2 regions of the Streptomyces sp. SAS_281 genome follow, and region 2 is predicted to be linked to the other one. Evidence: riboswitches for the same ligand, from Rfam matches in the RefSeq annotation. Region 2 holds a riboswitch; the other holds the start of a gene.
The links. Region 2 has a riboswitch for cyclic di-AMP ahead of ACN6LM_RS00230 (M23 family metallopeptidase). Riboswitches for the same ligand answer to the same signal wherever they lie in the genome.

Region 1 (4,184 bases), on a different contig from region 2:
GGGGCGCCCCAGCCGCCGACGAGGCCGGAGGGACGGCCGAGGGGCGCGACGAGGGCCGGCACGCCTCGCGAGGTGACGGCGACGCACGCGACAGCGCCGCGGGGCCGGCTGACGGCACGTACACCGTACGGCCGGGCGACAACCTCTGGGCGATCGCCGACGCGCAGGACCTGCCCGGCGGCTGGCCCGGGCTGTACGAGGCGAACAAGGGCGAGGTGGGCTCCGACCCGGACCTCATCCTGCCCGGCCAGAACCTCGATCTGGGCCTGGATGACGCGGGCCCGGACAAGGCCGCCGAGAACGCCGGATGAGCCGTTAGAGGCCCTTGTGCTTTGGGTGGTTTAAGAGGCCCATGTCCCACTTTTGACCGAGTGAGACATGGGTCTCTTTGCGTGAACTGATGCTTCTTGTCCGGGAGGTCCCGCCGCATCCGCTCCGACCTGCGTAAACAGGGGTTGATGGGATGCTCTTACGGGATGATTATCCGGTATGTCCTTCTTTGAATATGACCGTTGGGTGTGATTACGGTCGTAACCGCTCGCACCGCGGGCCCCGTCGACCGTCACGCCGAATCCTGCCGTCGGTCGAAGGGAACAGACGCGAAAGCGCCGTAGGCAGGAGCGGGGGACCCAGGTAGGCGCTGGGCCTGATCGTCGGGAGACGTACAGGACCGGCTAGGGGTGAAGTCGCGCCAGGGGCGCGGCCGGGCAACTCACTTGGCCCGAACCCGACAGCTCACCTCGCAGGCGTCGGTGAGGAGAAGACTCGATGCTGCTCAACCGCAAGGGCAACAAGCACCGCCGCCCCTCCAAGGCCGTCCGTGTCGCCACGCTCGCCGGTGTCGCCGGTGCCGCCGTCGCCGTGCCGCTGATGGGCGCCACCAACGCCTCCGCCGCCTCCGTCGCCACGTGGGACGCCGTCGCCCAGTGCGAGTCCGGCGGCAACTGGTCGATCAACACCGGCAACGGCTACTACGGCGGCCTGCAGTTCTCCCAGTCCAGCTGGGCCGCCGCCGGCGGTACGCAGTACGCGGCCCGCGCCGACCTGGCCACCAAGGCCCAGCAGATCGCCACCGCCGAGAAGCTCCTCGACATGCAGGGCCCGGGTGCCTGGTCCTGCGCCGGCGCCGGCAACCTGACCAACGACGGTGTCGACCCGGGCGTCGACGCCGGTTCCGGTGCCGCCAAGCAGGAGGCCGCCCCCAAGCAGGAGGCCGCCCCGAAGAAGGCCGAGCGCAGCGAGGCTCCGGCCACCAACCGCTCCGACCGCTCGGACGCCCCGAAGAAGACGGTCACCACCCCCACCGGCAAGAAGGTCGCCAAGGGTGACGGCGAGTACAAGGTCGTCACCGGTGACACGCTGAGCAGGATCGCCGCCGACCACCACGTCAAGGGTGGCTGGGAGCAGCTCTTCAAGCTGAACAAGGACATCGTCCAGGACGCCGACCTGATCTACCCGGGCCAGCAGCTCCACCTGACGAAGTAACCGCGATCCCTCCTCGCTGATCGCTCGGACCGCCCCGGCCCGGCACGCACTCTCCCCCCGTGTGTGCCGGGCCGGGGCACGCCGGTTCCGGTGCCGGACGGTCCCTGTGATCGTTCAACTGTTGTAGTTACCGGCCGGTAATTATTTGGCCGTTCGCCCCGGTATGCCTGCCCTTGGGTCCTTTTTCGTCCCAGGGGACGGGCGGTCGGCCGACGCAGACGGCCGGGCCGGTTAGGCTCTTGTGGCAAGGCCAAAGCGACCCTGCACAACCAGCGTCATATCCCAGAAGGAGATGCCTCGTGCCGTCCATCGACGTCGTCGTAGCCCGGGAAATCCTCGACTCCCGGGGCAACCCCACGGTCGAGGTCGAGGTCGGCCTCGACGACGGCAGCACCGGTCGTGCTGCTGTTCCGTCCGGCGCCTCCACCGGCGCGTTCGAGGCCATTGAGCTTCGTGACGGCGACCCCAACCGCTACCAGGGCAAGGGCGTCGAGAAGGCCGTCCTCGCCGTGATCGAGCAGATCGGCCCGGAGCTCGTCGGCTACGACGCCACCGAGCAGCGCCTCATCGACCAGGCGATGTTCGACCTGGACGCCACGGAGAACAAGGGCTCGCTCGGCGCCAACGCCATCCTCGGCGTCTCCCTCGCCGTCGCCCACGCCGCCTCCGAGGCCAGCGACCTCCCGCTGTTCCGCTACCTCGGCGGCCCGAACGCGCACCTGCTGCCCGTTCCGATGATGAACATCCTGAACGGCGGCTCGCACGCCGACTCCAACGTGGACATCCAGGAGTTCATGATCGCGCCCATCGGCGCCGAGTCCTTCTCCGAGGCGCTGCGCTGGGGCGCCGAGGTCTACCACACGCTGAAGAAGGTCCTGAAGACCAAGGGCCTCTCCACCGGCCTCGGCGACGAGGGCGGCTTCGCGCCGAACCTGGAGTCCAACCGCGCCGCCCTCGACCTCATCATCGAGGCCATCAAGGAGGCCGGTTACGCCCCGGGCAAGGACATCGCGCTCGCGCTCGACGTCGCCGCCTCGGAGTTCTACAAGGACGGCTCGTACGAGTTCGAGGGCAAGTCCCGCTCGGCCGCCGAGATGACCGAGTACTACGAGGAGCTCGTCTCCGCGTACCCGCTGGTCTCCATCGAGGACCCGCTGTACGAGGACGACTGGGCCGGCTGGAAGGTCATCACCGACAAGCTGGGCGCCAAGGTCCAGATCGTCGGCGACGACCTCTTCGTCACCAACCCGGAGCGTCTGGCCCGCGGCATCGAGGAGGGCTCCGCCAACGCCCTGCTCGTCAAGGTCAACCAGATCGGTTCGCTGACCGAGACCCTGGACGCCGTCGAGCTGGCCCAGCGCAACGGCTTCAAGTGCATGATGTCGCACCGCTCCGGCGAGACCGAGGACGTCACCATCGCCGACCTCGCGGTCGCCGTGAACTGCGGTCAGATCAAGACCGGCGCCCCGGCCCGCTCGGACCGCGTCGCCAAGTACAACCAGCTGCTGCGCATCGAGGAGATCCTCGACGACGCCGCGGTGTACGCGGGCCGCTCGGCGTTCCCGCGCTTCAAGGGCTGACGCCCCCCGCGGGTATCCCCCGCCTCCGTCCGTCCCCGCACCCGGTCACGTACCGTGTGCGGGGACGGACGTCGTAATGGGGAGGCGGGAACATGGCCGTGAAGGACCGGGACCGGTTCTCCACCGCGACCCGGCTGCGGCTGCTCGGTGAGCAGACCGCCGCCCGCGTCTACCGGTCCCAGAACCGGCGTCAGGCCCGCCGCTCCCGGCTCACCGGCCGGGCCGCCTTCCTGGCCCTGGTCGTCTGCTCCCTGGTCGTCGCCCTCGCCTACCCGATGCGGCAGTACGTGTCGCAGCGCGACGAGATCGCCGACCAGCGCAGGCAGGCTCGGGAGGCCGAGGCGCGCACCGAGGAGCTGCGGGACCAGAAGGCCCGGCTCCAGGACGACGCGTACATCAAGCGGCTGGCCCGCGAGCACCTGCACTACGTTCTTCCCGGGGAGACCGGCTACACCGTGGTCGACCCCGACGCGGTCAAGGAGCGCAACGGGAAGCCGGCCGAGACGGACCGGCCCTGGCACTCCAACCTGTGGGACGGCGTGGACAGCGCCGACCGCGGCTGACGGCCGTCCCCACCCCCGTACCTCTGCAGAACCCGCGGTTCGAGCAGTCCGATCAGCACCCTAGGCAGGCATGGAAACGCCCCCTCCCCAGACCGAGCCCACCGTCCCCACCGAGGCGGACATCGCCGCGTTCCGGCAGCAGCTGGGCCGCCCGCCGCGCGGACTGCGCGCCATCGCGCACCGCTGTCCGTGCGGCAACCCGGACGTGGTCGAGACGCAGCCCCGGCTGGAGGACGGCACGCCGTTCCCGACGACGTACTACCTGACGTGCCCGCGCGCCGCCTCCGCGATCGGCACGCTGGAGGCGAACGGGGTCATGAAGGAGATGACCGAGCGCCTGGGCAGGGACCCCGAGCTCGCGGCCGCCTACCGGGCGGCCCACGAGGACTACATCGCGCGGCGCGACGCCATCGAGGTCCTGGAGGGCTTCCCGAGCGCCGGCGGCATGCCGGACCGGGTGAAGTGCCTGCACGTGCTCGTCGGGCACTCGCTGGCGGCCGGTCCCGGCGTCAACCCGCTGGGCGACGAGGCGATCGCGATGCTCCCGGAGTGGTGG
Region 2 (4,184 bases):
CATGAGACACTGGTCTAGACAACCGTTGATTCTTGAAGGGCAGAACCATGGCTGAGCGCCGCGTAAACGTCGGTTGGGCCGAGGGCCTGCACGCCCGCCCCGCTTCCATCTTCGTCCGTGCCGCCACGGCCTCCGGCGTTCCCGTCACCATCGCCAAGGCGGACGGCAACCCGGTGAACGCGGCCTCCATGCTCGCGGTGCTCGGTCTCGGCGCCCAGGGCGGCGAGGAGATCGTGCTCGCGTCCGACGCGGACAACGCCGAGGCCGCGCTGGACCGCCTGGCGAAGCTGGTCGCCGAGGGCCTCGAGGAGCTTCCGGAGACCGTCTGAGCCCGAGCGGCCGACACTGTCGGAATTCTTACGGGAAAGCCGCGGCCCCCCGCATGGGGCGCCGCGGCTTTTACGTGCGCGGGGCGAAGTCATGGCAGCCCGGAAAGAAGAAAGCGGGCGGCCACGCCTCCCGGCTTTTGCACGCGTTTCTACGCGCGCCTTTCTTTGTTTGTACGCGCCCTTTGTTAATTCCGGCCGCTCGCGGTGTGTACGGCAGGTTGCGAAGCCCTCACACGGCCGGCCCGGGGCACGGTCGCGGGGCCGGCGACGCGGCGGAGCCGATGCGCGGCGCCATGGCGTTCGGCGAGCTGCGCGGCCAGCGCCCGCGCCCGCTCGGCGTCCCGGCGCGCCACGGCGTCCACGAGGGCCCCGTGTTCGGCCCAGGCTTCGGCCGGGCGGGCCGGCTGGTCGACCGCGTACATCCAGGCGATCTTGTGGCGGAGCTGGGTGAGCAGGGCGATGAGGCCAGGGCTGCCGGATGCCTGGGCCAGCGTCTCGTGGAACCAGGCGGCCAGGGAGCGCAGGTCCTCACCCTCGCCCCGGCGGGCCCGCTCCTGACCGAGTCTGACCAGGCCGCGCAATACCTTGAGGTGGGCCTCCGTCCGGCGCTGGGCCGCGCGGGCGGCGCTCAGCGGTTCCAGCAGCATGCGGACTTCCAGCAGGTCGGCGGCCTCCTGTTCCGAGGGCTCGGCGACGCAGGCTCCGGCGTGTCTGCGGGTGACGACGAAACCCTCCGACTCCAGGGTGCGCAGCGCTTCCCGTACCGGGACGCGGGAGACCCCGTAACGCCGTGCGAGCACCTCCTCGGTGAGCCGGCTGCCTCGTTCGAAGACACCGGAGACGATGTCGTCACGGATTGCCGTGCATACCGAATGCGCCGGAACACGCATGTCCGAACCTCCGCCTCAATCCCCGCGAACAGCGGCCGATCGACACCTCTGGCGCGACTCTATTGCAATGCGCTCGCATTTCCGATGCCGGGCGGGAATTCATGAATATCTTTTGGCCGCGGCGGAGCGGCGGGAGGCGCACGGGGAGGTGCGGACACGGCGAAGGCCCCGGCGGGATGCCGGGGCCTTCGGTGTGGAGCCCGAGTCCGTCAGACGCTGACGCCGTGGGCGCGCAGATAGGCGACCGGGTCCATGTCGGAACCGTAGGAGGGCGTGGTCCGGGCCTCGAAGTGGAGGTGCGGGCCGGTGGAGTTGCCGGTCGAGCCGGAGAGCCCGATCTGCCGGCCGGCCGCGACGCTCTGGCCGACGGAGACGCCGATCGAGGAGAGGTGGCCGTACTGGGTGTACGTGCCGTCCGTCATCCGCAGCACGATGTTGTTTCCGTACGCCCCGCCCCAGCCGGCCTCCACGACCGTGCCGGCGCCGACGGCGACGACCGGGCTGCCGGACGCGGCGTGGAAGTCGATGCCGGAGTGGCTGCCGGACGACCAGAGCGAGCCGCTGGACTTGTAGCCGGTGGTCACGTACGAGCCGGCTACGGGCAGCCGGTAGGACGAGCCCAGCGCGGTGCGGGCGGAGGAGCGGCCGGCGCGGGCGGACGCCTCGCGGGCGGCCTTGGCCTTCGCCTTGGCCGCTGCCTTGGCCTTGGCAGCCTTCTCGGCGGCCTTCTTCTCGGCCGCCGCCTTCGCCTTGGCCGCCGCCTTCTTCTCGGCGGCCTCGGCCTGGTGCTGCTGTGCCTCGGCCTGGGCGTCGATCCGGTCGGCGAGGGTGTTCTCGATGGCGAGGAGCTGGGAGAGGCCGGTCTCGGTGGCGGCGGGGGCCGTACCGGCGTCGGCGGCGAGGGCCGGGGAGGCCAGGGAGCCGATGACACCGCCGGCGGCCAGCGTCGCGACGCCGACGGCCTTGGCGCCGGCACGCGTCAGGCGGCTCGGGGCACGGTGCTTCCCGGTGGCACGGGTGAACGCCATGGGGTGGCTGGTCCTTTCCTTCCTTCTCGCCTACCGGGTTAGCTGACGGGTTCGGAGCAGGAAGGTCTCCTACGGACGCCTCGCCCCTGACGGAGCGCGGGCATCCGATTCACCCCAGGGACTGCGTGGGTCCCCGGCTCCCCAGGCTCGCGCCTGACGGGGACTCGGCGATGGCTGCCCGGTACGTCACGGATGGGCGTACGAGTGGCGGACAGCGGACCCGACGCTAAGCGGACGGACTTCCCACCACCAAACGGACAAGGGGTTTTGTAGCGCATCCCACAGGGCGAGCCGGCCCCGTGGCGAGCGAAGGCGCACAGGGGCCGGAAGGTGCCCGGACGCGCAGAGGGCTCCGGCGCGTCCCCGCGCCGAAGCCCTCCTTCCCCGCCCAGCGGGCTGACCGACAGATCAGCCGGTGACGACCGACACCTCTCCGATGCCGAGCGCCCTGACCGGTTCCTCGATGCGCGAGGCGTCGCCGACCAGAACCGTGACCAGCCGGTCCACCGGGAAGGCGCTGACCACGGCCGCGGTCGCCTCCACCGTGCCGGTCTCGGCGAGACGGGCGTACAGCGTCGCCTGGTAGTCGTCCGGGAGGTGCTGCTCCACCTGGTCGGCGAGGGTGCCCGCGACGGAGGCCGCCGTCTCGAACTTCAGGGGCGCGACGCCCACGAGATTCTGCACGGCCGTCTCGCGCTCGGCGTCCGTCAGCCCCTCGGCGGCCAGCGTCCGCAGCACCTTCCAGAGGTCGTCCAGCGCCGGGCCGGTGGACTCGGTGTCCACGGAACCGCTGATGGCGAGCATCGCGGCGCCCGTCGCCCCCGAGGCGGAGTCGGCTGCGCCGGAGCGGAGCACCTGGGCGAAGGCCCGCACGCCGTAGGTGTACCCCTTCTCCTCGCGCAGCACCCGGTCGAGCCGGGAGGTCAGCGTGCCGCCCAGGCAGTAGGTACCGAGAACCTGGGCGGGCCACACGCTGTCGTGGCGGTCGGCGCCGATGCGCCCGATCAGCAACTGCGTCTGCACCGCGCCGGGACGGTCCACGATGATCACCCGGCCGGTGTCGTCGGCCGTGATCGGCGGGACGGGGCGGGGCTCGGAGGCGTCCCCGGACCAGTCGCCGATGGTCTCGGCGAGCAGCGCGTCCAGGTCGATGCCCGTGAGGTCGCCGACGACCACGGCGGTGGCGGTGGACGGACGGATGTGCGCGTCGTAGAAGGCGCGCACCGCGGCGGCGTCGATCCGCTCGATGGTCTTCTCGGTGCCCAGGCGCGGACGCGACATGCGGGCCGTGGCCGGGAAAAGCTCCTTGGAGAGCTGCTTGGCCGCGCGGCGGGCCGGGTTGGCGTGCTCGTGCGGGATCTCGTCCAGCCGGTTGCGCACCAGGCGCTCGATCTCGCTGTCGGCGAAGGCCGGCGCCCGCAGCGCCTCGGCGACGAGGCCGAGCGCCTTGGCCAGTCGGGAGGCCGGGACCTCCAGGGAGACCCGGACGCCGGGGTGGTCGGCATGGGCGTCGAGGGTGGCGCCGCACCGCTCCAGCTCGGCGGCGAACTCCTCGGCGCTCTGCTTGTCGGTGCCCTCGGACAGGGCGCGCGACATGATCGTGGCCACGCCGTCCAGACCCTCGGGCTCGGCGTCCAGGGGGGCGGCGAGGAAGATTTCCACGGCGACCACCTGCTGGCCGGGGCGGTGGCAGCGCAGGACGGTGAGGCCGTTGGGCAGGGAGCCCCGCTCGGGCGCGGGGAAGGCCCAGGGGCGGGCCACGCCGGGGGCGGGCTGCGGGTGGAACTCCATCGAAACTTCAGTCGCGGCAGCGTCGGTCACTGGTCCGCCCCTTCGTGCGCGTCGGTGTCGGTGGCGGCGTCGGCCTCTTCGGCGGCCTCGGCGGGCTCGACCGGTTCGTAGACCAGGACCGCCCGGTTGTCGGGCCGCAGCTGCGC

Region 1: another riboswitch for cyclic di-AMP. It lies ahead of ACN6LM_RS25870 (transglycosylase family protein); the one in region 2 lies ahead of ACN6LM_RS00230 (M23 family metallopeptidase).

Annotation. Positions count from the first base shown of each region.
Region 1 is NZ_JBMNDO010000079.1:14,897-19,080, reverse strand. Features, by position in the region: gene ACN6LM_RS25875 (transglycosylase family protein) at 1-311, shown strand, start outside; cyclic di-AMP (ydaO/yuaA leader) riboswitch at 597-764, shown strand; gene ACN6LM_RS25870 (transglycosylase family protein) at 769-1,485, shown strand; gene eno (phosphopyruvate hydratase) at 1,785-3,065, shown strand; gene ACN6LM_RS25860 (FtsB family cell division protein) at 3,158-3,628, shown strand; gene ACN6LM_RS25855 (DUF501 domain-containing protein) at 3,699-4,184, shown strand, end outside.
Region 2 is NZ_JBMNDO010000001.1:55,719-59,902, reverse strand. Features, by position in the region: gene ACN6LM_RS00240 (HPr family phosphocarrier protein) at 48-329, shown strand; gene ACN6LM_RS00235 (GntR family transcriptional regulator) at 515-1,219, opposite strand; gene ACN6LM_RS00230 (M23 family metallopeptidase) at 1,429-2,247, opposite strand; cyclic di-AMP (ydaO/yuaA leader) riboswitch at 2,261-2,427, opposite strand; gene ACN6LM_RS00225 (M16 family metallopeptidase) at 2,656-4,038, opposite strand; gene ACN6LM_RS00220 (M16 family metallopeptidase) at 4,065-4,184, opposite strand, start outside.